One region of the Paenibacillus sp. UMB7766-LJ446 genome, then DNA from elsewhere that is predicted to be linked to it. Evidence: a T-box and tRNA genes for the amino acid it is inferred to sense, from the RefSeq annotation. Region 1 holds a T-box; the other holds one or more tRNA genes.
What was found. The T-box of region 1 lies ahead of QP794_RS17945 (valine--tRNA ligase). A T-box ahead of a tRNA ligase gene usually reads a tRNA of that ligase, here a tRNA-Val.
Positions count from the first base shown of each region.

Region 1 (15,062 bases):
GTATGTTTATACTCAGGGCGTTGTCCGTAAAATTGTGGAGCAGACCGGTGAAAATATCCGTGTCATCTACGAATACAAAAATACGTTGCTTGAATTGCAGCGTGTGTTCCAGGCTCGGGATATTGAACGCGAGATAAACTGGGTATACGCCGAGGTTGATTCGTTACTCGATACAAGAAAAGATGCGTCTACTTCTGAACAACTCCGGCAGATTGATGAAAAGCTTGCTCTTCACCAGAAACGGCTGTTTGAGCTTGAGGCTTATTGACCTGAAGGTGTGAATGATACAAGTATTTAAATAACCGTCCCCTTATGCTCTGATCTGGCACATTCCAGGCGTAGCGAAAGGGGATTTTTTTGAATTTGAGAGTCTAACGGACACTGGATTTTTTTATTTTTTTGTTCTTCTTAAAAGGGGTTGCATTCCTTTTGATTAGATGTTATTTTTAATCTCGTTGAAAAGAATATAGGAACCAGGATTCACTCAGGACATTATATGTTGCGAGAGATTTTTCCCTCGGGAAGTGAATGACGTAGGTCCTAGCGGATGAAATTTTCAAACATTTTATTCCTAGGAAGGGGGCGCCGAAGGATGGAATATTCAACTTTCGGAAGACACGTTGCTGTTGATGTTTGGGGTGTAGACTTTGATCTATTGAACAGTGCGGAGTATTTGCAAGCTCAACTGGTTGAAGCAGCGGAGGCATGTGGCGCGACAGTAATGTCCGTACAATCCAAGCAGTTTGAACCACAAGGAGCGACAGTGCTTGTACTATTGTCTGAGAGTCATCTCTCGATTCATACGTATCCTGAGAGAGGGTTTGCAGCGATTGATTGTTACACTTGCGGGGAGACCGTAGACCCACAACTGGCCATTGATTACCTGGTATCCGTATTAAAACCGGAAAAAACGTACGCAAAAAAACTGGTACGTGGATTGGGCGAATTGCAAGTTGAGACACCAGAAATGAAACCAAATGATCTGGTATACATGATTTAATTATGACAGCATGAATAATGTTCACATATCGGGATGAACCCAGGATCATCTTAAACCCAAATAGTCATGGAATCTTCCATGGCTATTTTTTTATATGGGGTTTTCATGAATCTTTATTATTAAAACAAGTATTTAACGCATAAGGGCGAAGATTGGTGAGACACTACAATAAATGACAATGCATAAGATGATTTACATGTGGATTTCATAAACATTTCATAAAAATGGCCCGGCCATTGTATGGATGTGTGATATAATTAACCATGTCAATCATAAATGGATGAACATATGTAGAAAACACTTTGATTGGAAATTTATTAGGCAGGTGAACTTGCAATGCACATCGTTGTCGTTGGTTTGAATTATCGCACGGCGCCTGTAGAGGTTAGGGAACGATTCACATTTGCAGAAAAGGACTTGTCTGAAGCGCTGCAGCAGCTCAAGCTGACCAAGAGTGTATTGGAAGGTGTAATCGTAGCCACATGTAACCGTACCGAGTTGTATGTTGTGGTAGACCGTCTTCACATGTGTGGTTATTTTATTCGGACGTTCATGGAACAATGGTTTAATGTTCCGCGGGAAGAATTTACGCAACACTTATATATATATGAAGATGATCAAGCCATGCGCCATTTGTTCCGTGTCATTTGTGGGCTGGACTCTATGGTTATTGGCGAGACTCAGATTCTTGGACAAGTGAAACAAGCTTTTTTCAAAGCTCAGGAAGAGAAAGCTACGGGGACCTGGTTTAACATGCTGTTCAAACAGGCTGTTACGCTGGGGAAACGCGCGCATTCGGAGACATCGATCGGAGAGAGCGCGGTATCTGTAAGTTATGCTGCTGTTGAACTGGGCAAGCGTATCTTTGGCATGTTCACGGATAAGAAGGTGCTGATTCTGGGTGCCGGCAAAATGAGTGAACTTACAGTAAAACATCTTTATACCAACGGAGCTTCTGAAGTCATTGTAGCGAATCGAACACTTGCGCGAGCTGAGGAATTGGCCGCGAAGTTTCGGGGGACCCCTTGTACGATGGAGCAGGCATTAGAGCGACTGAACGAGGTGGATATTGTCATCAGCTCGACGGGTGCAGAAAGATATGTACTGGACGCCACTGTTGTTCGAGAGAGCATGAAGCGTCGTCAATCACGCCCTCTGTTCCTGATTGATATTGCTGTTCCTCGGGATATCGATCCCGCAATCGGCGAGTTATCCAATGTATTCCTTTATGATATTGATGATTTGGAAGGAATCGTGGAGAGTAACCTGGAGATGCGTAAGGTGGAAGCTGCGAAGATCGAGAAAATGATTGAACTTGAGATGGAAGACTATTATCAATGGCTCAAAACATTGGGCGTTCGGCCTGTAATTCGGGCATTGCAGGAAAAAGGCGCTTCCATTCATGAAGAAACGATGGATAGTCTGTTCAATAAATTGCCTGAACTGGATGAACATCAGCGTAAAGTTATCCGTCGTTTGACGAAAAGTATCGTGAATCAAATGACGACAGATCCGATCAACCGGATCAAGGAAATGGCTGGAACCAAGCACGGTGATGAAGCACTGCGCATGTTTACTCAGATCTTTGCTCTGGAGGATGCAGTAGAGGTGGCCGCTGAGAAAGTAAACCAGAGCGACGCCACGGCTCTGCGCAAACCGGATACCGTTCATCTTAACGATTCCCGGCAAGACCACGTGCCGGCTTATGCTCCGGCAGGCGTATAAGGCGGGTGGGCAGCTTGACCCTAGCTGAACAAATCTATGAAGCTTTAATCTATATGTATGCCCTGAGCCTACTGTTCTATTTCTCGGACTGCATTCGACGCAATGCGGGGGCGAAGCGGACAGGCACAGGGTTTCTTGTTGTTGTATGGGCGCTTCAGGTGCTCCATGTCATTTTACGCATGTTAACCGAAGGGCATTTTCCAATCTACACCACGTTTGATTTTTTGTTTATATTTTCATTTAGTATCGTGCTGATGTCTCTGGTAATGACTCGTATCCAGCGTTCTGAATTTGTTATTTTGTTGCTGAACGTGGTTGGTTTCTCGGTTACGGTGTTGAACCGTTTGTGGTTTACAGCAGGCGAGATATCTCTGCATAATTGGCAGACCGTGCATGGATTGCTTATTATGCATATAACCTTGGCGAATCTTGGCTTCGCAGCTCTGACGGTGGGTGCTGTATTTGCCATGTTATATCTGTTTTTGCACCGCAAGCTCAAGAATAAAAAGTGGAATGATACCGTACGTCGTCTGCCGAGTCTAGAAGTGATCAGCAAATATATGGATGGTGCTACACTGATTGGCACACCTCTCCTTGGTGTTTCAATTATGCTCGCGGTATTGTCTATCGTAGCCGAAACGCGCTGGAGCTTGCTCTTGGATCTCAAGGTTATTGCCACAGGGCTTGCCATGGCGATCTATGTGGGATACTTCGTCTTTAAGAGAAGGAAACAGTTCTCCACAGTCATTATGGCGAGATGGACGCTCATCGGATACGGCTTTGTCATTATCAGTTTTTTATCCAATGCGTATTCAGCGTTTCATCGTTGGACGGGAGAGTGAAGGAGATGGAACGCTACACCCCCATATTTGTAGATATATCAGGGAAGTCTTGCTGCGTGGTTGGGGGCGGACGTGTTGCTGAACGTAAAATAAAAGGTCTGCTCCATGCGCAAGCGCAAATCAAGGTGATTAGTCCGGAAGTTACGCCAACGTTACAACAATTGCATTATGATTCCCGAATTCAATGGCTGGCCCGGTCCTACCGCAATGGAGATTTGCGGGGGGCCTTTCTCGTATATGCAGCAACGGACCATAGTGAAGTGAATACAGCGGTTGTCCAAGAAGCCGAAGATGCGGGTATACTGGTGAATGACGCCATATCTTCTGAACGAAGCACCTTTATTACACCAAGTGTGGTCAGGCGTGGAAGGCTGAGCATTGCGATATCGACTGCTGGAGCAGGGCCTGTGGCCGCAGCAGAAATTCGTGACACATTGGAACAGCAATTCGGAGATGAGTACGAGACGTATATTGAATTTTTGTATCAGATGAGGATGGAAGTAAAGGCACGTGTATCTTCTCCAGAAGTCAGGGGGAAATTACTCCGTCGTTTAACCGAGATGAATGTGCTGGAAGATATCCGTACAGGTCAGTTTGAGTGGTGGACAGAAGAACAAATTGGGGACTGGATTTCCCATAATCAGGAGGACGTGTAGACATGCGGACAATAAAAGTGGGAAGCAGACAAAGCGCACTTGCTTTGACCCAGACAGGCCATGTAATTCAAGATTTACGTGATATTTGTGAGCGAGAAGGATTAGCGTTTGACTTTGAAGTACATAAAATCGTTACAAAAGGGGATTTGATTCTCGATGTAACCTTGTCCAAAGTTGGAGGCAAAGGTCTGTTTGTCAAAGAGATTGAACAGGCGATGCTGGATCACACGATAGATATGGCTGTTCATAGCATGAAGGATATGCCTTCGGAGTTGCCTGAAGGGTTAACGAACGGAGCTGTTCCTCGCCGGGCAGATCCCCGTGACGCACTGATTTCGAATGGGGGACTTACCTTGGATCAATTGCCGGAAGGCGCAAGAGTGGGGACGAGCAGTCTGCGTCGCTCCAGTCAATTGAAAGCATATCGTCCGGATCTGCAGCTTGAATCACTTCGTGGTAATATTGATTCCCGTCTGCGCAAGCTGGAGACCGAAGGGCTGGACGCCATTATTTTGGCTGCCGCAGGTTTGTATCGAATGGGCTGGCAGGATCGAATTACGGAATATCTGTCAGAGGAAGCTTGTCTTCCTGCAGTGGGTCAGGGTGCACTCGGCATTGAGTGCCGTGAGGAAGATGCGGAACTGCTTCATCTGTTGCAGTTGTACAACGACCCGGAAACGGCATTTCCTGTGTTGGCTGAACGTCGCTTCCTTAGTGTATTGAATGGGGGCTGTCAGGTTCCGATTGGAGCTCATGCCGTATGGGTGCCACAGCAAGATGCAGATTCCGCGAATGGACAAAACGCGTTACAATTAACAGGTATGGTCGGAACGCCGGATGGCGGGCTGATTCTTAAAGAAGCCTTGACGGGCAAAGATCCGGTTCGTCTTGGTGAAGAAGTGGCTTGGAGATTGATTGAACGGGGAGCAGAGCAGATACTGGCAGAAGTTAGGGGATGAAGAGACATGGTGGGAAAGGTCTTTTTGGTTGGTGCAGGTCCAGGGGACGCCAAGCTGATTACAGTAAAGGGCTGGGAATCAATCGGTAGAGCGGATGCAGTAGTGTATGATCGATTGGCCAGTCCAAGACTACTCAAACAAATGAAGCCCGGCGCGGTTAAGATATATGTGGGTAAACGCCCGGATCGACATACGATGAAGCAGGAAGAAATCAACCAGCTATTGGTTGATCTTGCATTGGAAGGTAAGGTTGTGGTCCGACTTAAAGGGGGAGACCCGACGATATTTGGACGCGTAGGCGAAGAGGCTGACTTGCTACGCAAAAATGGCGTTCCTTTTGAAATTGTACCTGGTGTAACCTCAGCCATAAGTGTACCTGCTTACGCCGGAATACCTGTGACCCACCGCGACTATGCTTCCTCCATTTCCATCATTACGGGGCATGAGAGTCCGGACAAGCTTGATCGCAGCATCCATTGGGATAAAGTGACGAATGCAACAGGCACACTTATATTTATGATGGGTGTCTCCAAAATTGGATATATCAGTGAACAGTTGATTCGCCATGGACGCCCGGCACAAACACCGGTGGCATTGGTTCGCTGGGGCACAAGAGCAGAGCAGGAAACGATAACAGGCACGCTAGAAGATATCGAAGCAAAAGTCATTGCTGCAAACTTCCAACCGCCCGCTGTCATTGTTGTAGGTGAGGTGGTGAACCAGCGTGAGCAGTTGAAATGGGCGGAAGCACTGCCGCTGTTTGGCAAACGCATTCTGGTAACGCGGGCACGCAGTCAGGCTAGTGAATTAGTGAACCGGATTGAGGAGCTTGGCGGTGAACCTTATGAATTTCCGGTGATCGAGACCGTAATGCCATCAACGGAGTCGGCACAGGAAAGTGTCAGACAGGCTTTTGGTGCGTTAAATACGTTTGACTGGGTATTTTTCACGAGTGTGAACGGGGTGGATTTTTTCTTCCGTCATTTGGAGCAGCAGGGGAAGGATGTCCGTGCGCTCCATCAAGCGAGAATTGCTGCGGTAGGACCTTCCACTGGGGAGGCATTGCGTAAGTATGGCATCGTTGCCGAGGTCATCCCAGGACCTTTTCAGGCCGAAGGCATGCTGGAGGCTTTCGAAAGTGAGCTGAAGGAAGGCCAGAAGGTGCTGCTTCCGCACGGAGATCTTGCTCGCACCTGGTTGCCGGAACAGTTGAGGGAGCGAGGGCTTTTGGTCACCGAGGCCATTATCTATGACACCATCCTGGCTGGCGAGGATGACGATGAACTGCTGAAGCTGCTCGAAGAGGGCGGCATTCATGCGATGACCTTCACGAGCTCATCCACCGTTACTAATTTCCTGAACATTCTAAAACGGATGGGATTACAGGATCCCTTGCCTTTATTGAAAAACGTAGAGGTTGCTTGTATCGGGCCTGTTACAGCGAACACGGCAGAAGCAGCAGGCTTGAAGGTCACCATGATGGCTGAAGAAGCAACGATTGAGAGCCTGATCTCTGTCTTGTGTGAGTGGGAACGAAAGCCTGCTGCGGCAGCTGCCTTTCCCCGTTGAACATATAAATTGAACGCAATCGATAGATGAAGCGTGCTGAATCATTACGATACCGGCGCGCTTCGCTTTTTGCACTATATAACTATTTAGGGAGGTTTCACACATATGAGTTTTCCAATTGTACGGCATCGCCGTTTACGTCAATCCACAGGTATTCGAAATATGGTGAGAGAGACCCATTTGACTGTGGATGACTTTATCCAACCGATCTATGTGACTTATGGTGAAAATGTAAAATCCGAGATCAAATCCATGCCGGGCGTATTCCGCTTCTCGCTGGATCGTCTGCAGGAAGAAGTGAAGGAGATTGCCGAGTTGGGTATTCCGGCTGTGCTGTTATTCGGTATTCCCGAAACCAAAGACAGTGTCGGTTCGTCTGGATTCGCGGAAGATGGCATTGTGCAGGAAGCGACGAAGCTGATTAAATCCTGGTATCCTGAGCTGCTGGTTGTTGCTGATACCTGTCTGTGTGAATTCACGGATCATGGTCATTGCGGCATGGTGCATACCGTAGAAGTGGACGGTCACATATGCGGAGATGTTCTCAACGACGAATCGCTGGATCTGCTCGTGAAAACGGCAGTATCCCAGGCCAAGGCAGGCGCGGACATTATTGCTCCTTCCAACATGATGGACGGTTTCGTTCAAGCGATCCGTGCCGGACTCGATGAGAATGGGTTCAGTCACATTCCGATTATGTCCTACTCGGTGAAATATGCGTCGGCATTTTACGGTCCATTCCGCGAAGCTGCGGATTCTACGCCGCAATTCGGAGATCGCAAGTCGTATCAGATGGACCCGGCGAACGCCCGTGAAGCATTGCGTGAAGCCGAAACGGATGTGCTGGAAGGAGCGGACATGCTGATGGTGAAGCCTTCGCTTTCCTATCTGGATGTCATGCGTACGATCAAGGACCAATTCGATCTTCCACTGGTTGCTTACAACGTAAGTGGAGAGTATGCCATGGTGAAGGCAGCCGCGATTCAAGGCTGGATTGATGAGAAGAAAGTGGCGATGGAAATTCTGCTGAGTATGAAACGTGCGGGTGCAGATATGATTATTACGTACTACGGAAAAGACGCTTCACGCTGGTTGTCAGAGAAATAAGAAGTAATTAGCTTGCTTCAATAACAGCTAGGATGAACAAAACTTATTATGATTTATCAAAAAAATATAAAAGGCCTCATCCAATAAGTTTGGAGGGGCCTCATCACTAAGGAGGATGTTCATGACTGCACAACAAGGAACTCGTCGTAATGATGAGCGCTCGCGCAGCGCATTTGAAGAAGCCAAACAGTACATACCTGGGGGTGTAAACAGCCCGGTTCGGGCGTTCAAATCGGTTGGGCTTACCCCGATCTATGCAGAGCGCGGAGAAGGCTCCAAAATCTATGATATTGATGGCAATGTTTTTATTGATTATGTGGGATCCTGGGGTCCGCTCATTATGGGACATGCACATCCTGATGTTGTAGAAGCTTTGCGTGAGACAGCCCTTAAAGGAACCAGCTTTGGTGCGCCAACGCTGCTGGAGACAGAGATGGCAAAACTCGTCTGTGAACGAGTGCCTTCGATCGATATTGTGCGGATGGTGAATTCCGGTACGGAAGCAACGATGAGTGCGATTCGTCTGGCACGTGGGGTAACAGGACGCAGTAAAATTTTGAAGTTTGAAGGCTCCTATCACGGGCATGCCGACAGCTTGCTGATCAAAGCAGGATCTGGCGTAGCAACACTGGGTCTGCCTGACAGCCCGGGTGTTCCTGAAGGTGTGGCTATCAATACGATTACGGTTCCATACAATGACCTGGAGTCGGTGAAGCTTGCTTTTGAACGTTACGGTGAAGAATTGGCAGCAATCATTGTGGAACCTGTTGCAGGTAATATGGGCGTTGTGCCTCCTGTTCCGGGCTTCCTTGAAGGCTTGCGCAGTTTGACGTCTCAGTACGGCAGTCTGCTTATTTTTGATGAAGTCATGACCGGTTTCCGTGTGGGACTGAACTGTGCGCAGGGGAGATACGGCGTTACACCTGACCTGACCTGCTTGGGTAAAGTCATCGGTGGCGGACTTCCGGTTGGCGCTTATGGCGGCAGACGCGATCTGATGGAACAAATTGCTCCAACCGGACCGATCTATCAGGCAGGTACATTGAGCGGCAATCCGCTGGCTATGGCAGCAGGTTATACCACGCTCAAATTGCTGACGCCAGAGGTCTATGACCGTTTGGAGACGCTGTCTGCACGCTTGCAGGCTGGGTTTGAAAAGAATGCAGCAGAGGCGGGCATAGCGATTACGATTAACCGTGTTGGTTCAATGGTTTGTCCATTTTTCAGTGCTGTTCCCGTTACGAATTATGATATTGCCAAAGAAAGCAACCTGGATCAATTCCGTCGTTACTTTGCGGCCATGATTGATCAAGGTGTAAGTGTTGCCCCTTCTCAATACGAAGGCATGTTTGTCTCTGGCGTGCATACGGAGCAGGATATTGACGATACGATTGAGGCAAACCGTAAGGCTCTTCAATCATTATGACGATTAAAAGTTGGAAACGCCGTGGGGAATGGCTTGAGCTGATGCCAGGCAAAGTGGTGACAGGCAGTCCAGACAGGCAGGCAGCTGCAGAGCAATGGCTTCTGTCTGAACTTCAGTTTCCGGAGAAATTGCTGCGTCAGCTAAAGACGAACCAGGGCATACAACTGGCAGGGGACCGGCTTCGGCTGGCCCTTTTTGCGTCTCAGCCGATTGACGTTGAGCCCAGGTGGGCGGATATTGATGTTTTGTATGAGGATGATTTCTGTCTGGTCGTGCACAAACCTGCCGGAATGAAGCTGCATCCCGATGGGAGCCGTGCGGATCAAGCGATTACGCTGGATCATGCGGTAGCCTCCTACTACGAAATGAATAATATTCAGGCGAATGTACGCCATGTTCATCGTCTGGACGAGGACACGACAGGACCTGTTTTATATGCCAAAAATGCTTTTGCTCTCGCAAAACTGGATGAAGCGATGCGGCGTAAAGACATTGGACGCCATTATGTCGCCATTGCAGGCGGTCAGATATCCACAGAGTTGAATACGATTAATGCTCCGATCGGGAAGGACAGGCACCACAAGCAACGCAGACGTGTCTCGGAAGGTGGGCAGGAAGCGGTAACCCATGTGGAGATCGTGGAGGTATGGGATAGAGCTACTCTTGTACGGCTGACACTGGATACAGGACGCACACATCAGATTCGGGTGCATTTAAGTTATGCAGGACACCCCCTCATAGGGGATGAGTTATACGGGGGCAGAAAGGATTCGATTGGCCGGCAGGCGCTTCATGGTGAGACACTGAGTTTTACCCATCCGCTGACCGGCGTACGAATTGAAGTGGTTGACCCTTGGCCGGCGGATCTCGAACAACTGGCACAACGTGAAGGCAAGGACCAATAAACGGAAAGGTTTGCACAAAAGGTGGCATGCTCATCTCATTCAAGGCATATAGATGGGGTAACGAAGGATTTGGACCATGGATCAGTCCCATGAGAAGGATCATGGTGAACATATGCCGAAAGGAGGACGCCACCTTTGTTGAATCAACCTTATGGTTTGCGGTTCGATATTTATGAGCGCGTTCATTTGTCAGAGGGAGTCCCTGCGATTGAGGAACTGGAGGAAATTGAGCTTTATCCTCGCATTCAGGTGATAGGTCAGGATGATCATGCAACATTGCGAGGCCATCTTTTGCTGACAGGTGCGTATCGGGGAGAGAACGAGATCTCGGAGGAACTCAAACATTTTATCCCGGTGGAGATCACGGTACCCCTGAACCGGGTAAGATCGCTTGAGGATATTTCCATTGAGATTGAAAATTTTGATGTCGATTTGTTATCCAACCGAAGTTTGAATATTACAGGCGTATTGTCGCTTCGCGGCATTGAGGGCTTCCCGGTGGAGGAGCCGCAGGTCTGGTCAGCAGATGAGTTTACCGTTGTACATTCGCCTGACCCTCAGCAGAGTGACCGTTCAGCTCAACTGGAGCAGACAGGCAGCGATCCCAATGTATTTGCTCAGGAATACCTGCTTCAACGGAGCGAAGAGGAAGGGCTTACGAGTACAGCAGAGCCTGCCTATGGCAGTCAGGGATTCGTTGATCCTTCTGCTGGAGATGAGACGGCACGGAATGAAGAGGAGTCGCAGCAGGCACATCTATATCAAGTTTCTCCTGAGCAGTTTCAGAACGGGCAGCAAGGGGCTGGATACGCGCAGCCAAGCCCAATATCGGCTGAAAACGAAGAGTCCTTGTCCTTGAGGGACAAAGAGGATGAAGCGCAATCGAATGTATCCGAAACGCCTTCTCCAGTTTCGTCTTTTTTGGCGGAGACAGCCGACAGGTTGGCTTCTTACCCTGAATCTGAGCCTCTGCTTCCTCTGACTGAAGAGTCGTCAGTTTGGTCCGAGCCTTCCGTCGAGACCTTACATACGAACTCAAGGAACTCGGAGCAGGCCGATTCCAAATTGGTCTCAAAGCCTTCGGATGAACCAGCAGCACCGAACGTTTGGCATTTTGAATCTGCCCGATCTGAATCCAAACAAGAGGAGCAGGCGGTAGCAGATGTCCCGGCAAATTCCCAGTCGGAGAACTGGCAGGATGTCTTCGCAACATCTGAACCGGAAATTTCGGAAGAATACAAACCTCATGAAGTATCGGACACCAATGAGTCCGCTGAAGAAAAAGAAGCCTTTATCCCTGAACCTGTGGCTGAAACGGAAGACAAGCCGGAGCTCAAGGTTGCTTTTGGCAGCAAGAGAGAGTCTGCACCAAAACAGGCAGAGGGCGTAGGCATCTCCTCCTTGTTATCCTCTGGCAGAGTGACACGTGAGGCGGAAGCTGAACGGGAGCAAGAGGCACTCGCTGGAGTACTGCAGGAAGAAGCATATCAGCCTGATGATGTAGAGTGGAAGAACCTGTTTCTCGGCACCCTTGTGGATCAGACCCCGTTTCGTAAGGTGAAATTATGCATTGTACAGCGTGAAGAGACACTGGATACGATTGCAGACCGATATCAGTTAAGTACCAGAGAGCTCCAGTTGTATAACCGGTTATCCGAACAGGTTGTGGAAGAAGGGCAGATTCTATATATCCCTTAACTGTAGGTAGGTTAATGTCCATTTCGACCCGTGATCCCTTGAGGATGGCGGGTTTTTGCTTTATCTGCCCTCAACCTGCATTGCAGCGCGCTTTTTCCGCTGTTGTCAGGTTGACTATCGGGCACGGGCAGGGTATGATGTGTTTAGGTTTTTTGAAGAACAACGTGGATCGGGAGTAGTAGACAGTATGACCTTTCAGAGAGCGGGATTGTAACGCTGGGAAATTCCGTAGGAACCAACTGATCGAAGTCGCCCGGGAGTTGCCTGTTTGAATACAAGGGATGAGTCATTCATACCTGAGGTAGGATGGGCCGGTCGCAGCCGTTATCTGCTTGAAGTGTCACGTAAGTATAGGAGGGGAAGTCTGTCTTTCTATCTGCGTGAAACAAAGGTGGTACCGCGAAAGCTAACCTTTCGTCCTTTGATGGATGAAAGGTTTTTTTGTTTTTTGGCGATGATGAATAAGTAACGGAGGAATGACACATGTCTGAACAAAAAAATTCAGCTGCAACAGAAATGCCGACCACGTATGATCCGAAAGCTGCGGAACAAAAATGGTATTCCACTTGGATGGAAAATGGATATTTCAAGGCAGGCCAGCGTAAAGATGCTGAACCTTATACGATTGTAATCCCACCCCCGAACGTAACCGGAATGCTCCATATCGGGCATGCGCTAGATTTCACACTGCAGGATATTCTGATTCGTACCAAGCGGATGCAGGGCTATGATGCACTGTGGCTGCCGGGTTCTGACCATGCAGGAATTGCTACCCAAACCAAAGTCGAGCAGAAATTGCGTGAAGAAGGTCTGACTCGTTATGATCTGGGACGCGAAAAGTTTCTGGAGAAAGTATGGGACTGGAAAGACCAGTATGCAACAACTATTCGTCAGCAATGGGGCAAAATGGGCTTGTCGCTCGACTATACGCGTGAACGTTTTACGCTGGACGAAGGTTTATCTCAGGCTGTGCGTAAAGTGTTTGTTCAACTGTATGAAAAAGGCCTCATTTATCGAGGCAAACGAATTATTAACTGGGACCCGGTGAACCGGACTGCATTGTCCGACATCGAGGTTGAATATAAAGAAGTTCAGGGTCACTTGTACCACCTGCGTTATCCGCTCAAAGACGGAAGTGGTTATGTCACAGTAGCGACAACTCGCCCTGAAACGATGCTGGGAGATACGGCAGTTGCTGTTCATCCGAAGGATGAGCGTTACGCAGATATGATTGGCAAAGTGCTTGTGCTGCCTATCATCGGACGCGAAATTCCGGTTATTGCAGATGAGTATGTAGATAAAGATTTCGGAAGTGGCGCCGTGAAAATTACGCCTGCTCATGATCCGAATGACTTCGAAGTGGGCCTCCGTCATGATCTGCCACAGATTACGGTGATGGATGAGACCGGTACGATGAATGCCGACGCAGGCAAATATCAGGGACTGGATCGCAGTGACTGCCGCAAGCAAATCGTTGCAGATCTGAAAGAACAGGGCGTATTGATCAACATCGAGGATCACACGCATCAGGTTGGACACAGCGAACGGACAGGAGCTGTCGTTGAGCCGTATTTGTCGACACAATGGTTTGTTGAGATGAAGCCGCTCGCGGAAAAAGCGATTGAGAAGCAACAAAGCGGTGAAGGGGTTCGTTTTGTTCCGGATCGTTTTGAGAAAACGTATCTGAACTGGATCGAGAATGTTCGTGACTGGTGTATCTCTCGTCAATTGTGGTGGGGTCATCGTATTCCTGCCTGGTATGACGAGGAGACTGGAGAAATTATTGTATCTGCTGAAGATCCGACAACACTGCCAGAATACGCTGGGCGCAAGCTGAGACAGGATGAAGACGTTCTGGATACATGGTTCAGCTCTGCATTATGGCCGTTCTCTACATTAGGCTGGCCGGAAGACACGGAAGATCTGAAACGTTATTACCCGACAAGTGTATTAGTAACTGGGTATGACATTATTTATTTCTGGGTGGCGCGCATGATCTTTACCGCTCTGGAGTTCACGGAAGAGGTTCCGTTCAAAGATGTGCTGATGCACGGTCTTGTTCGTGATGCAGACGGACGCAAGATGTCCAAATCGCTTGGCAACGGTGTTGATCCGCTGGATGTGATTGAGCAATATGGCGCGGATGCTATGCGTTACATGATCTCTACCAGCAGCACTCCGGGGCAGGATCTCCGTTTCCGCTGGGAGCGTGTGGAACAGGCTCGTAACTTTGCAAACAAAATCTGGAATGCATCACGCTTCGCCCTGATGAATCTGGAAGGGTTCACCTATGAAGATCGCGATATTAGTGGAGATCTTGGAACAGCGGATTACTGGATTTTGCACCGCCTGAACGAAACTTCTCGTGATATTACGCGTCTAATCGAAGCATATGAATTTGGAGAAACAGGCCGTTTGCTGTATAACTTTATTTGGGATGACCTGTGTGACTGGTATATCGAGTTTGCGAAGTTGTCCTTCTATGGGGAAGATTCGGTTGCCAAGAAGAAAACACAATCGGTGCTTGCTTATGTGCTGGATCAGACCATGCGCCTGATTCATCCGTTCATGCCTTACATTTCGGAAGAAATCTGGCAGCATCTGCCGCATGAGGGCGAGACGATCACATTGGCTTCCTGGCCGGTATATGATCCTGCATTGGAGAACCCAGAAGCCGTTGCCGAGATGAATCTGCTTATGGATACCATCCGTGCAGTGCGAAACATCCGTGCAGAAGTGAATGTACCTATGAGCAAGAAAATCGAATTGATGGTGAAAGCGAACAACGCAGAGACATCCAGCATCATTGAACGCAACAGCCATTACATCAAACGTTTCTGTAATACGTCCGAGTTCGACAGCGGCCTGGATCTGAGCTCACCGGATAAAGCAATGACTGCTGTCATTACTGGGGCTGAGCTGTACTTGCCGCTGGCGGGTCTTATTGATATTGAACAGGAAGTGGCTCGTCTGGAGAAAGAGTTGCAGAACCTTGAGGGCGAAGTACTCCGTGTGGAGAAAAAGCTGGCGAACGAAGGCTTTGTTGCCAAGGCTCCTGCCAAGGTTATCGAGGAAGAGCGCGCCAAGCAAGCGGATTATTCCGACAAACGGGATAAAGTGATTGCACGAATCAAGGAACTGAAAGGTTAATGTATTCGGGTCGGATGGAGTGCTT
Region 1 covers NZ_JASOYM010000007.1:25,477-40,538, reverse strand. The annotation lists gene QP794_RS18000 (non-ribosomal peptide synthetase module) at 1-268, shown strand, start outside; gene speD (adenosylmethionine decarboxylase) at 593-1,000, shown strand; gene hemA (glutamyl-tRNA reductase) at 1,337-2,725, shown strand; gene ccsA (cytochrome c biogenesis protein CcsA) at 2,740-3,567, shown strand; gene QP794_RS17980 (precorrin-2 dehydrogenase/sirohydrochlorin ferrochelatase family protein) at 3,573-4,223, shown strand; gene hemC (hydroxymethylbilane synthase) at 4,226-5,182, shown strand; gene cobA (uroporphyrinogen-III C-methyltransferase) at 5,189-6,751, shown strand; gene hemB (porphobilinogen synthase) at 6,857-7,858, shown strand; gene hemL (glutamate-1-semialdehyde 2,1-aminomutase) at 7,980-9,284, shown strand; gene QP794_RS17955 (RluA family pseudouridine synthase) at 9,281-10,189, shown strand; gene QP794_RS17950 (LysM peptidoglycan-binding domain-containing protein) at 10,325-11,887, shown strand; T-box leader at 12,044-12,312, shown strand; gene QP794_RS17945 (valine--tRNA ligase) at 12,371-15,037, shown strand.

Region 2 (15,062 bases), on a different contig from region 1:
CGTACAAAAAGCTGTTCATTCTGGACTTTAGCTGCGCGATTTTCGTAGCTCTGCTGGAGCTGGCCTTTCCGCTGGCAGTTAATAGAGTCGTGGATGACCTGTTGCCAGGGGGACGCTGGGACTGGATATTATGGGCATGTCTTGCATTGCTCGCGATCTATCTGTTGAGTTCTTTCCTTAACTTTGTGGTGACCTATTGGGGACATAAACTTGGGATTAACATCGAGACCGATATGCGTAAGGCGCTGTTTAATCATGTACAGAAGCTGTCGTTCCGTTTCTTTGACAATACCAAAACCGGGCACCTGGTCTCCCGCATGACCAATGATCTGATGGATATCGGGGAGATTGCCCACCATGGTCCGGAGGATGCCTTTATTGCGGTGATGACCTTGATTGGTGCATTCAGCATTATGATGAGCATCAATGGAAATCTGGCCGTGTTAACATTTATCATCGTACCGCTCATTATTTATCTTTCCCTGTATTTTGGCAGCAAGATGTCCAAGGCCTTTAGCCGAATGTTCGGGGATATTGCAGACTTCAATGCACGTGTTGAAAACAATGTAAGTGGTATCCGTGTTGTTCAGGCTTTTGCCAATGAAGAACATGAAAAAGCTCAATTCGCTGTAAACAACAGTCGTTTCCGCCAAACGAAGCTGATTGCGTACAAAATCATGGCCTGGAACTCTTCCGTCAGTTATATGCTGATGAAGCTGGTCTCCCTCTTTGTACTCGTATGTGGAACATGGTTTGTCATTCAAGGCAGTATGAGCTACGGTCAATTTATCGCATTTATTATGTTATCCAACGTGTTCCTGACACCAATCCAGAAGATCAACTCCGTGATTGAGACGTATCCCAAAGGAATTGCGGGTTTCAAACGTTATACGGAACTGCTCGATATGGAACCGGATGTTGAAGACCGTCCGGGTGCCGTTAAGGTATCCCACCTGCGTGGAAATATCCGTTATGAGCAAGTGACGTTTGGTTATTCGGATCAGGAGCCTGTTCTCAAAGGAATCGACCTGAATATCCAGGCTGGTGAAACGGTAGCCCTGGTTGGACCATCGGGTGCAGGGAAAACAACGCTGTGCAGTCTGCTGCCTCGTTTCTATGATGTGCTGGAAGGTCGCATCACGATCGATGGTCAGGAGATTCAGGACATGACGCTGGATTCATTGCGCAGCCAGATTGGAATTGTTCAGCAGGATGTGTTCCTGTTCGATGGAACCATTCGTGAGAACATTGCCTATGGCAAGCTGGATGCAACCGAAGAAGACATCTGGATGGCGGCTCGCCGTGCGCAGATGGAAACACTTATTACTTCCATGCCGGAAGGATTGGACACGTTAATTGGTGAACGCGGCGTGAAGCTGTCCGGCGGACAGAAACAGCGTTTGTCGATTGCACGCATGTTCCTGAAGAATCCACCGATTCTCATTCTGGATGAAGCTACATCTGCACTCGACACGGAAACCGAAGCTGCAATCCAGCAATCGCTTGCTGAATTGTCTGAGGGACGGACTACCCTGGTCATTGCCCACAGATTGGCTACCATCAAAAATGCGGATCGCATTATTGTCGTTGCCGAGCAGGGAATTACGGAGCAGGGGCGTCACGAGGAATTGCTTGCAGCGGGTGGAGTATACAGCCGTCTGCATTATGCACAGTTTGGTGCGTAAATGTGACACGGTGTGTTTTATAACAGCTAAATAATGATGAAAAATAACGACTTCGTTCTACTACTTTATATGAGTAAGGACGAGGGCGTCTTTTTTGATTTTTAATCTGTCCGATAATGCTCCTGTCGGCAAGCTTAATGAAAATAATGCGTTTTCGTTTGGCTGTACCAGAATGTCTGCCTTTGTGATCCGAAAAACGTATAAATGTTGATATCCTTTGTTCTGGTTTGCTTAAGTTGGGTTGGTGGTAATATTCATTAAAAGGGTACCAAATTTGCGTGCTGCTTTTATCGTTAAGGTTCATGCTAAGGGAGGGGAACATCATATGCTATACATTTTCATAACTTGGCTAATATTGATTTTATCGCTGATTTTCTTGGCTCAAGGCATCGAGAAGAACTCCAAAGATGGAGGGGAATCTGTTTCTAAACGTTGGGGCGGATGGTTGATCGGACTTTTTGTTGTAGGCAGCGTACCTTTGGGTTATGCGTTATATACGGAGCTACGCGGGGGCTATATTGGGGCCAACATCGGGTTGGGACTGGCTTTATTTTTCACCTGGGGATTTTGTGCAATTTTGTTATGTGTGGCATTGATTATATGGGTTAGGTACTGGTACAAGAGGAATAGAGTAGAGTAATTGATGTAGTCAGCACGGTTGTTAAATTACATTTATTGGAAATTTTATCATATGTGAAACGTATTTTCAAGATAATGCACAAGAGAAGAAGGCTTCACTGGTTATGTGGTTGAGAGCAAAGATGATTTGTTGATCCTGTATTTGAAGATTTAAGTGCCAGTGGGGGAGCAGAAGTAAGAATGATGGAATTCCTTCATGGAGTTAGAAGTAGAAAAGAGGAAATCTGTATGGATATTAGGGAATGGCTTCCCCGAGACAAGCATGATGTTAAGGCCATACGTAAGTTAAGTAAATGTAGTGATGCAGAATTAAAGAAGATCATTCCCGAACTTATGGAGTGGTTACAAGATGGAAATTGGCCCATTTCTAAATCCGTAGAAGATTTACTTTTGAGATTCGGAGAAGAACTAATTCCCCATATCCAAAATGTATTTAAAACAAAAGATCCACAGTGGGAATATTTTATGCTCAGTGGTTTAATCAGTAGGTTGCCTTCGCAATATCTAATAATATTGAAGGATGATTTGGAAAGAATTTTGAAAAATCCTACAAAAAGTGAGACACTTGAGGAATTGGATGAGGTTATAGTGCCGCTACTGAATAAAATACAATAACAAGCTGTTCAGTGATTCAGGAAAGTTCATACTGAGGAGCAGCCCTTAACAACCTTGAACGGCTTAATGCCTTTCAGGGTTGTTTTTTGTCAAGCATATAACTTGAGTAATATTTTTCTGAGTTGAACTGAGATCCATTTGTGTTTAATTTGGAAACCACAAAAAACGAACGTATGTTTTACAATTGAATTGACTTTTTGTTGCTACAATAATATATTTATTATGGACACAAAAAGTGGGGTGAAGCGATGTCGTCCAAAAAGATGGGGCGTCCACTATCTGACAATCCCAAAAGTGAATTAATTCGAGTACGTGCCGATCAGGCCATTCTGAGTAAGCTTGATGCTTGCACCGAAAAGCTGAACACCACTCGCTCGGATGTTATTCGTAAAGGGATTGAAAAGGTGTACGACGAACTCCAAAAATAAAAAAAGAAAGCAGCGTTCGTCCCACGAAGAACAGCGCTGCTTCCTATCCCGCAATCACTAAGAATGAGCTGACTGCATAAATATCCTACCATGTGCAGAAGGCTCATTCAAGTCGATGCGATTACATTCCTAGGAGGATGCACATGAATTCGATATTGGAAGCACTTTATAACGGGCGACTTCGCCCGGATGAGACGATGATGCCAACTCATCCTGAATATCAATTATTAGGCCGACAAATTGCAACTATGACAGAACAATGGAAAAATCGATTGAGCGAGGAAGAATTCCGTGAGCTTGAACAGTTGTTTGACTTGTGTGGTCAATGTGATGGTATGCATAGCGAAGCTGCATTTGTTCAGGGGTTTCGACTGGGAGCCAACATGCTGATTGAAGTGATGAGCCGACGTGAAGAGTCAGTTCTGGCGACTTCATAGGCTTCTGAGTGAACATGAGTTAAGTTTTACTTCAAATATGCACATATAAAAACAAGCCCTCGATCCTGCCACCAAAGCAGCAAAATCCGAGGGCTTTATCTATTTTTCATGCCATATCAACAACAACTAATACATCCACTACATAACGCTACCTTAATCCGCAATATTCCCCGCCATCTTCAGACGACGTGCAATTTCCTTGAAGTCTTCGTGCGAAATGCCTGGGGCGAATTCTTCTTCCACCGCAGGAGCTTCGGGGATCGGGAACCCTTCAGGTACGCCTTGAATGACTTCCAGGGGTTGTCCATCTTCGGGGTGTGTGCCTTTCCAGATCTGACTGATCGCAGTAAAGTCTTTATCACTATAGGTATACAGCTTGGTGTGTAGGCCTTTTTCTTCGTATTTCCACGCTTCGTTAAAGGATTTATTGCTCAGGGATGGAATCGGCACCAATTTGGTTACATTTACTCCGGTTGCAATCTCAAGCGCCTTGGCATAAGCAACCACATGCACACCGCCGCGTACCAGCAGGTAACCAACTACCGCCCGGGCTGCAGGGTGATCGGTCATTTCGTAAACTTTCATCTTATGAGTACGTGCTCCGCATTCGAGGAAAAAGTTATGCAGCAGATCTTCGACCAGATTGCCACTGTTGAAGACATGTGCGCCTGTCCATGGATTGCCCATGGAGTCGAAAGGCATGGCTCCCTGTGCACCAGCCAGGAAATGATAGGACAGACGAGTATCCTTCACGGAACCAAGCGGTGTATCGTCAGGCTCTTTGTACTCGGTTGAACCTCTGAGGCATTTGTTAATGCCATGAGACACAAGTTCCACATGCCCCAATTCTTCGGCGGTGATACTCATCACCAGGTCGTAGAAGGGTTTCAATTTTTCCTTGGAGCGAAAATTAAACGATTGATAGAGGTAGTTGTTCAACGTTGACATCTCTCCGAATTTACCACCCAGCAATTCTTGGATCGCTGCCGCTGCATTCGGGTCTGGTTTCTCGACATTTGGGATTTCAATTGCGATTTCATCCATACGTTTGAACATTCGGGTGTAACCTCCTCAAAATGATTGTTCAGAATAATGAAGTGATGCCGTCAAGGCCTATTACACGTATATTCACTATGCTAAACCCATAATTATGCAAATGAGGCTTTAGACGTATACTATGGAGTCTACATTTGTTATTTCCAATCTCATGTTATTTATGTACAATCAGGACGAATGAAGTATATCTGGTTGTGATGATGTTATTTAAATGAAGGAGAAACAGGAGAAATGCACAAACGTTGGTTTATGGTGGGATGGAGTGTTCTATTATTTGTAGTTTTGGGCTGTAGTGATGTCACGGCATATGCAGAGGCTCCGATCGAGTTGGATCAGCAAACACGAGATGCGCTTATAGAAAAATACGGTTTGGAAAAGCCGGAAGATCCATCAACGCGAAATCTGTTATCGGAGGGTGAATGGGGGATCAGCTTCAGTTCTCCAATCGAACGGTATAAGATGGCGATAAGTACAGTTCAAACGCTCCAGCAACCGGTTACGATTATCCTTCGTTTACTGGTGTAAAATAAACTTCTACAGGGCAGGCTAACGTAAACGTTGCCCAAGGAGTGAATGATATGAGAATGCTCATTGTTGCACTGATGACGGTGGTACTAAGTTTAAGTGGACTAACAACAAGTTCAGCAACCGCGATCCCTGACTATGCGAAGTGGGGAATCATTGCAGTGAAGGAAACGCAAACCAAGTACAATGTGGACATTTTGGATTACAAACATATCGGCCGCACCTCGCTTACAGCAGACCAATCCCGTGAACAGTTCAAGTTATGGGTACGTAATAAAGAGGGCAAACAATTTGCTGTATATGTGAATGTAGATTTTAATCCGTCTACCCAGCAGCTGAAAAAAGTAGAATTCACGGAATCAGATCGAAGATGAGGTCGATGAGGTCGATGAGGTCGTATAACAGTAGCGCGAAAGGTATAAAAGATTGATTGCTTGCTTAGCAAGCTGGATAAGAACCAGACTTCCCTATAAAAAGGGGGGAGTCTGGTTTTTTGATTTCAATAAAATCCTTTTTTTAGTTGTTGAATAAAGAACTTATGTTCGCATATAATAATAAAACAAACACATGTTCTTATTGGAGGGATGATTATGCTAGGGAAATATATTGGTCAGATGGTGGAACTCGTCTACATGGATCGTGCAGGGCATATTACACAGCGGCAGATTCGAATCAACAGTGTACGAGGAGGGATGATCAGAGCATCCGCAGGAAAAGAAGGGGCCCCCCGAACGTTTCTGGAACAAGGTATTCTGGCATGGCGTCCCGTTCTCCATAAGGAAGGGAAGGAAGAAATATGCTGAATGATTTTGAGCGCAAAATTTTGCGTATTATTGTTAATTATGCAGGGCAGCGTCGCCGAGTGCCTCGAATGGATGAGCTGGAGAATAAGACAGGAAGAAGCAAGGCGTTCATTCACGAGTCATTGCTGGAGCTTGAGCGCAGGCAGCATATTGTGTGGGAGAACAAGTCTACACTGGAAGGTATATTAATTCTGCAGGCATGGGAGGAATCACAGCCCATTCGCAAAAGCCAGCCTGCTGGCGATGCCGTGAAATATTTTACCGAATATTAAAACGAAAGAAAAAACGCCAACCCGGAAAGCCGGATTGGCGCCTTGTTAAGCAGCAAGCATCTATTTTAGAAAATTGGAAGTTGATCAAGGTTATTGGTCGGGTCGCCGTCTGCGTCACCACGAATGTACATTTCGCCATCTCTGCCTTTAAAGACGTTCACACCTGCAATTGATCCTGCTTTGACTTCCGCCAGTGCCTGTTGGTAATCCAGCACACGTCCAGATGAAGTTTGAAACGCCGTCAGATCGCCGTCACCATTTTTTTGTACTGCTGTGAAGCTTTCGCGTGTCGTTTGATCCATGAAGTCACACTCTCCTTTATCTGACCAAATAGGAATCTGGTTTCCTCTTTAGCATGTCCGGAACAAAAAAAAGTATGCACAACATGGCTTCATATTGCACTAAAAGGATAGTTACAGGCTCTTTTGCATACGAACGTGCAGAATGTCTGCATCATAAAAAGGCTCTTCCGAGATCACTTCATATCCGAGCTTTTCATAGAACTTTTGCGCCTGACATTGGGCATCCAAAATGGAGTAAACCAATCCCAATTCGCGAGCTCGTTCTTCCATGGCTAACAGAAGTACACGACCATAGCCGAATGCACGATGAGATTGGAGCACAGCGATCCGCTGCATTTTGGCAGTATCCTTGGTGTAATAGATCAGACGCCCTGTGGCTACAGCCTGTCCATCCGTACTCAACAATACGTGATGCACATCAGGACTGATGATATCATATTGATCAATCTCAATGTCAGCAGGCACCTGCTGCTCGATCACAAAAACATGATTGCGAATCTCCAGCGCTTTCTGGAGTTGTTCTTCAGTCGTTACATAACTAATCTCAGCTGCCAATTCCATTCCTTCTTTCTGCTCTACGCTATCAGTCTGAATTATACAAAAAAATGCTTTTCCTGTATAGTTAAGTCTGGAACATACTGGGAGATGAGGTGCTAACCATGGGCATGGCAGGAGTGATGGCAATCACACTTTTGATGTCGGCCGGAATGATAGCTTTATTGTATTATGTGACCAAGAAGGCTTACTCCAAAAAGTGGGACGAAGACGAGTGAAATGCGATATCATGTTCCTCAGGGTAAGACTTCAACATTGCCTTGTGGAGAGTAAACATCATGCACAACAGACTTGGAATACACATCCAGCCAGACAGGCAGATCATCGTTAACCTCATTGGGCTCCTTTAATTGTTGGAATTGTACCGTATGTTCATCCCGCTCTAAACTGCAACCGACAGCAGCGCTGATTAGTACAACAAGCACAAGTAAACAGATTAAGTTTTTGGCAGTTAAATATAAACGTATTTTGCGTTCTCTATTGTTTCTCAACTGGAAGTCACCTCGTCATCGAAATGGTAATCATTCCTTTATTGTGCACCAATACGGATAAAATATTACCAATTAAACGATTGACAATGAACACGGTTACTTGGTATGATACTGTTACTTGATTGGAAAACAATTAAATATCATGATCTGTTAGCTCAGCTGGGAGAGCACTATCTTGACAGGGTAGGGGTCAGTGGTTCGAGCCCACTACAGATCATAACAAAAAGTCCTTGCGCAGCAAGGGCTTTTTTCTTTTTGTCTGGTTTATGAATAGGCATTATGGAAGTCTTGGGGGACAATTGGGGGAGAAAAGTAAAAGAAATACATCCTTCACTGCAGTACGTTCACTGAGTTTTCTGCAAATCAGCAAGATTCTGTCTTCCCCAATTGCAGAGAACTTCCAGTACAGGCATCAGCGTTAAACCTTCACAAGACAAAGAATATTCTACTTTTGGTGGTAATTGTGGGTACTCTTTACGGATAATTAATCGATCTGACTCTAATTCTTTCAGTTGAGAGCTTAGCATTTTATGCGTAATGCCTCCCAACGCTCTTTTTAATTCTCCATAACGTAATGTTTTATTTTTCCACAGCCAAAACAAGATATGCATTTTCCATTTTCCGCCGATCATCGACATGGCATGTGAAAATGGTTTAACGTTTACTTCCTCCATCATTCCCATATTCACTCTCCTTTTAGATAGTATCTATCTTTTAAGTGCATACTATACTCGTGTTTCACCCTACTATACAATAACTCATGAAACAGAGACAAGGGTGAACAAGCCTGAAAGAAGGAGAGAATATATATGGAAAAAAGTAATCGTAATTTCTTACAGCCTTATACATTTGCGAATGGTTTTACGTTGAAAAATAGAGTGGTTATGGCGCCGATGACAACGATGTCCAGTTTCTTCGATGGTTCAATCACCAATGATGAAGTTGATTATTATGCAGAACGTGCTGGTGGCCCTGGTATGATCATTACGGGTGTTGCGTATGTAACTGATGGAGGAAAAGGCTTCGAAGGTGAGCTTTCCATCGCAAGCGATTCTACAATTAAAGGACTTTCCAAAATTGCAAGAGCTATTCAGAAGGACGGAACCAAAGCGATTGCACAAATCTTTCATGCAGGACGTAAAACGAATTCCAAAACGCTAAGAGGTGTTCAACCCACCAGTGCGAGCGCAATCGCTTCCGTACATCCAACAGGCTCGGAGACGCCGCGCGAGCTGACTTCCGAAGAAATCGAAAGCATTATCAAAGACTTCGGCAGAGCAACCTTACGCGCGATTCATGCCGGTTTTGACGGGGTAGAGCTTCACGGGGCGAACACGTATCTTTTGCAACAATTTTTCTCCGTGAATTCCAATCAACGGACGGATCAATGGGGCGGCAGCTTTGAGAATCGCATGCGATTTCCGCTGGCGGTCATACATGAGGTCGCATCGATTATCGATGCCCATGCGGATAAACCCTTTATTCTCGGTTACCGGATTTCACCGGAAGAAATTCATATGCCGGGCATCCAACTCGAAGACTCCTTGGCTTTTGCCCAAGCGCTGACAGACACTCGGGTTGATTACATTCATCTGTCGATGGGCAGCTACAAACGAACATCCTTAAATCAACCTGAGGACAAGGAGCCGATCTTAGCCAAATTCGTCCGGGTTTTGGACAATAAGAAGCCTCTGATTGGCATTGGATCGATTGAACGGCCAGAAGATGCGGAAGAAGTCATCCATGCCGGGGCAACCTTGGCTGCACTCGGCCGGGAATTGATTCGCGAGCCAAAATGGGTGCAGAAGGTGGAAGCAGGAGACCTTGCCAGCATTCGCTATCAAATATCTCCATATGATATGGATGAATTGCGCATTCCATTGGCGATGCAGACTTATCTGGAGGGCTCGTTCCGGGAGGTCATGCACTTCACCACCGACGGTCAGGTGGATAATGACTACCAGAATTCGCTTGCGCCGATGGAGGGTTTCGAGAAGAAGATGTAATGGATCGAATATATAAATAGGTGAATTCAACTTTTGGATAAGTAACAGACATTTATCTATTAAGAAGCAACCATTTCCTTGTATTACACGAGGGGGTGGTTTTTTTTAATTTTACAATAATGATTTACAAACACAATTAAATTGTGTACAATTTAATTGTTAGCTAAACAAAAAGAACATCATCATCACAAAATAAATCAAAACATACAGAGGAGCCAAACCAAATGAAAACATTATATGAAACGACAGTAATCAATACAGGTGGACGTCAAGGAATTGTACAATCGCCAGATAACGTATTTATGCTTGATGTCGCTGCCCCACCTGAGCTGGGAGGCAAAGTAACGACAGCTACGAATCCAGAGCAATTGTTTGCAGCAGGCTACAGTGCTTGCTTTAATTCCGCGCTGGAGTTTCAGTTGAAGAAACACAAAGTCGAAATTGAGAAAAGTACGGTATCTGCAACGGTTATGCTTGTGACGGACCCTACGGATAATGGTGTGAAGCTGGAAGTGGAACTTGAAGTTAAAATTGAGGGGCTGGACGAGGAGACTGCACAGAAGTTTGTCAAACTTGCTCATGACTACTGTCCGTACTCCAAAGGCATCAAAGGAAATGTTAATGTTTCCGTGGAACTGGCATAATTACTGCGTTGGTCATATTGGAAGGTCGAAGTAATGCGTAAACTACATGATTGCATTTTGTTGTTCATTCTAAGCCTCCGAGAAATCGGGGGTTTTTCGTATTATGTTACTCTCTGGTCAATGTCTCGGGGCACTAGGGAAATAAATGATAGAACTCAATTTTGATTGAAATATACCCATATGGGGTATATTATAGACGTAGAATTAAAAACCTAAAGGAGTGCAACTCATGAAAAAGTATGCAATGTTATTACTGACTACGGTGATTACGGGCAGTCTGATGTTAAGTGGATGTGGCAAGAATGCTGAGCAGGACAATAACAGTAGTGACAGTCATACAGCGAGCACAGGCGAGATGCACCACTCCGAATCAGGGGAGTTACCGGAAGGAATTCACGTAAAGAGCAACCCTACATATCCAGTAGGCAGCCAAGCCATAATGAGCGCGGACCATATGCCAGGAATGAAAGGTGCAGAAGCGAAAATTGTGGGGGCTTATGAGACGACGGCGTATGCAGTCTCGTACACACCAACCACAGGTGGAGATCCAGTGGAAAATCATAAATGGGTTATTCAAGAGGAAATTCAGGACCATACAGATCAACCGTATGCAGCAGGAACAGAGGTTGTGCTGAACGCTGATCATATGCCAGGAATGAAAGGCGCTAAAGCCATAATTGACTCGGCAGAGCAAACCACGGTATATATGGTTGATTATACACCAACTACAGGTGGAGATCCGGTGAAGAATCATAAATGGGTCACGGAAGAAGAATTGTCTGCAAAATAAAAGAGTTTCAATAGATACTAGCGTAGCTCGTTTATATCTTCTTTTTTGAGAATTAACAAATTTTCATTCAATTATGGGTTATAATGGAATGAGAATAAACCAAAGCTGCTGGAAAGGAGAATGCATATGATGGACTTCAGCAAGCCACCTCATGCCTCCGAGTCACATACACACAAACAGCGTCATGAAGAAAAGGAACAACAGCTTTTAGCCGGAGGGAAAAGCATTTGGTGGGAAATCAGTAACTGGCTGATTCTCGGTGGCATACTCGCGGTGATCTTCGTATTGTTTAAGTACGTTTTCTAGTAAAGAATAATCGTTGAATTTAATCTAATAATGTATGTATGAATAGTTCAATACTCAAAACTCCATCCTTAAAATGGAGCATATATACAATCATGTAGGAGAAATTAAAACGTTGTAAAAGGGCCATATTAAATGGGCTCTTTTTTCTTTTATGGATAAAATGACATCTCAAGCCCATAACAAATGACAAAAATAAATATTTGTCATTTGTTATGGGCTATGTTAATCTAATTTCAACGGAGGTGACTTGAGGATGGTGTAACCATCTTATTCATATGGAAAAGGATAAAACTTCTGAATTTTTAACCAAAATACAAATCATCGCAGCAACGCAGGAAACGCTCAGACGTTTCGGTGTTGCCAAGACATCTGTTACGGATGTCGCCAAATTGCTCGGGGTCAGTCACGGAACCATTTACAGGCACTATAAAAGCAAGAAAGAATTACTTGAAGGCGTGACTGCACAATGGCTCGAAGATGAGATTATCGCGCCTTTGACAGCAATAACTAAGGATCAGAGTTATAGCGGAGAGGGAATACGTCATCTTAAAGTATATATAGAAGCATTAATTCATCGTAAACGTCATTATGCCGAATCCGATGCAGAGTTGTTTGAGATGTACGCACGGGTGACACAGGAATCGGCAGAGATCATCGATAAACATGTGCAGCATCTTATACGTCATTTGAGTGAGATCATCCAGCAGGAGAACCAGTTCAAAATCAACAATCCAGATGTGGTTGCAACGGCGATTCTTCAAGCTACAGCTCGTTTTCATCATCCGGCACACGCCTATGAGTGGCTAAGCCCTACCATTGATGCGGAATTTGCACAGGTATGGTTGTTGTTAGAAAAAGGATTATTACATTTGGATCAAGAGGGGGAGTAATCGTAAATGAAAAAGCTAACAGGTAAAGTGGCCATTGTAACAGGCTCATCCCGGGGCATAGGACGTGCCATTGCGGAGCAGCTCGCTGAATTGGGAGCGGATGTCGTCATCAACTATGCGAGCAGTCCCGACAAAGCAGAACAAGTGGCGGACATTGCTCGCCAAAAAGGAGTACGTGCCATTACCGTTCAGGCTGACCTTGCCCGGAAGGATGATGTGGAGCGTTTATTTTCCCAAACGATGAGTGAGCTCGGTAAAGTTGATATTCTCATCAACAATGCAGGTATTATGAAGACGACGCCTTTAGCGGATGTAACAGAGGAAGAATTCGATCAGCAGTTTGCAATCAATGTGAAAGGTACGTTCTTTGCCTGCCAGCAAGCGCTGAAACATATGGAGGACCAAGGACGAATTGTTAACTTCTCCACCTCTGTAACGGGACAGATGTTTCCGGGGTACAGCGTGTATGCAGGAACCAAAGGAGCAGTAGAACAGATCACCCGTCAGCTTGCCAAAGAATTTGGTTCAAGACAAATCACCATCAATGCCGTTGCACCAGGCCCGGTGAATACCGAATTGTTTTCTGTTGGCAAGACGGAGCAACAGCTTGAAGGCATGCGTAAAATGAATGCCTTTGGTCGTCTGGGTGAGCCGGAAGACATCGCAAATGTGATCTCTTTCCTCGTCAGTGCAGAGTCTCAGTGGGTTACAGGACAGACGTTGCGTGCAAACGGTGGCTTCATTTAACGATTTCATGCACGAAGTTTATTCCTTTTGACACACAACCGGGCGAATTCCCATATGATGCATTACATCAGCAAGCAATTGGGGAAATGGGGAATCCGGGATGGCAAAAGCAAAGGTAAAAAAGGCTCCCGTGTTAAAGAGTGACAAACTTCGTGTATCGATGAAGTTGGTTACTTCGGATGTATGTGAGCGTTGCAAGACCCCCTGTACACGAGGAATGGATTATGCAGCACGGATGCGAACGGATGGAGCTGTAGGCAAGGGTGTACCTTGTATATTGACTCGTCATACTTCGTAGTTCCAGCAGTATAATAAGGGACTCACAAGAAGTTCGTATAATTACGCATTGTCAACAACTATACTATAGAGGCACCCTTTAATAGGGAACGCCTCTTTTTGATCGTTCCAAGGGGTGGAAAATATTCTGGATAAAAAATGAAAAATGATGAAAAACAGCGCAACTTTGTGGCTGAATCTGCAGTATAAATGTACAACAGCTAGCAGCAGGGGAGGGAATATTGACGGAATGAAATGGAAAAGAATTTTGCTGTGTGTCACGGTATTCTCCTTGCTCGGCGGGTCTTTATTGTTTGCAGATTCAGTGAACGAGAAGATTCGGGTTCTCATAAACGGCAAGGAAGCAGCTGACGGTGGTTATCTCATTGACGGAACGACCTATGTACCTGTAAGGGAAGCGGGAGGAATCGCCAGATGGGATAGCACAAACAAGAGAGTAACGGTTATCAAACCGAATGTACATATTTTTCTCTTCAAGGGAGATACTGTGTTTGGCAACGTAAACGTGGGTAAGCTGAAATTTAATGTGTTCTCACAAGTCGACAGTTTGACAACAGATATAGCTGCCGTGAAGGTGACGATTACCAATCCAAGTGGTGATGTTAAGGATATACAGTCCCAGGAGCTTAAGACCCAGAAGGATAACTTCTGGTTCCGAACGTACGATTTTACGTATGACTTCAGCCGGGCTGGCAAGTACCAAGTCGGTTTTTATATTAAAGAAAATGCAAACAGTAATTATGTGCTGGCAGCTGAGAAAATGATTACCGCGCTGAACGAATGAAGCAAAAATAACGTTGTCGGTTAAATTGACCTGGCCCTATGAACATGTTACGATATGCAAGGTTACACAATATCTATTTATAAAGCGAGGTATTTCAATGAGCGATCACACACATGAACACGGCGATGCCTGCGGTCACGACCACGACCACGACCACGAGCATGAAGAAGTTCTTCTGACACTGACAGACGAGAACGGAAATGACGTGGAGATGGTTTTGGTGGAGACGTTTGACGTGGAGAAGCATGTTTATGCGCTCCTGCTGGAACGTAACAATCCTGAAGCTGACGGCATCATTCTGCGTATGGAAGAAGAAGACGAGGAAATGGTGCTCTACAATATTGAAGACGAAGAAGAGTGGACCCGTGTTGAAGCGGCGTACAACGAACTCGTTGCAAGCCAAGAATAGTCATCCTTTTGGAATAAAGCAAGAAGGCTCCTTGATCACAGGGGGCCTTTTGTTTGCTTTTTATTAGGCTTAAATGCTGCTTTTTCTTGCGAGAGGGACAGTGGAATAGGTGGAAAAATGCAAACAATACAGCGATCATAAGCCCATGGCAGTTCAATCTTCTTGGAGAAAAAAATAAAAAGGACCAAGCATCCTGCTTGGTCCGTAGAGATCGATTAACCCCATGTAGAAATGGCTGTTTTAGAAAATGGCATCTGCTTCCACAATGACTTTCACGTTGGTTACGCTGCGGTCCTCGGGTCCTTTTACAGGAAGTCCCACTTCAACATGATCAATGATGTAATCGATGTTTTCCTGAGTGATAACCTCACCTGGCAGCAG
Region 2 covers NZ_JASOYM010000008.1:26,179-41,240, forward strand. The annotation lists gene QP794_RS19510 (ABC transporter ATP-binding protein) at 1-1,685, shown strand, start outside; gene QP794_RS19515 (hypothetical protein) at 2,011-2,325, shown strand; gene QP794_RS19520 (DUF5071 domain-containing protein) at 2,505-2,939, shown strand; gene QP794_RS19525 (CopG family transcriptional regulator) at 3,188-3,367, shown strand; gene QP794_RS19530 (DUF6809 family protein) at 3,511-3,804, shown strand; gene QP794_RS19535 (manganese catalase family protein) at 3,958-4,860, opposite strand; gene QP794_RS19540 (hypothetical protein) at 5,092-5,385, shown strand; gene QP794_RS19545 (DUF3889 domain-containing protein) at 5,439-5,759, shown strand; gene QP794_RS19550 (hypothetical protein) at 5,976-6,188, shown strand; gene QP794_RS19555 (hypothetical protein) at 6,182-6,460, shown strand; gene QP794_RS19560 (DUF3892 domain-containing protein) at 6,526-6,762, opposite strand; gene QP794_RS19565 (GNAT family N-acetyltransferase) at 6,874-7,317, opposite strand; gene QP794_RS19570 (hypothetical protein) at 7,554-7,808, opposite strand; tRNA gene QP794_RS19575 (tRNA-Val) at 7,953-8,025, shown strand; gene QP794_RS19580 (winged helix-turn-helix transcriptional regulator) at 8,153-8,491, opposite strand; gene QP794_RS19585 (NADH-dependent flavin oxidoreductase) at 8,618-9,814, shown strand; gene QP794_RS19590 (organic hydroperoxide resistance protein) at 10,039-10,458, shown strand; gene QP794_RS19595 (DUF1541 domain-containing protein) at 10,688-11,248, shown strand; gene QP794_RS19600 (hypothetical protein) at 11,375-11,554, shown strand; gene QP794_RS19605 (TetR/AcrR family transcriptional regulator) at 11,830-12,444, shown strand; gene QP794_RS19610 (SDR family oxidoreductase) at 12,451-13,191, shown strand; gene QP794_RS19615 (hypothetical protein) at 13,292-13,489, shown strand; gene QP794_RS19620 (stalk domain-containing protein) at 13,718-14,272, shown strand; gene QP794_RS19625 (DUF1292 domain-containing protein) at 14,370-14,681, shown strand; gene QP794_RS19630 (aminotransferase class I/II-fold pyridoxal phosphate-dependent enzyme) at 14,922-15,062, opposite strand, start outside.
Region 2: it has a tRNA-Val gene. The T-box ahead of QP794_RS17945 (valine--tRNA ligase) is inferred to sense a tRNA for this amino acid. The anticodon was not compared.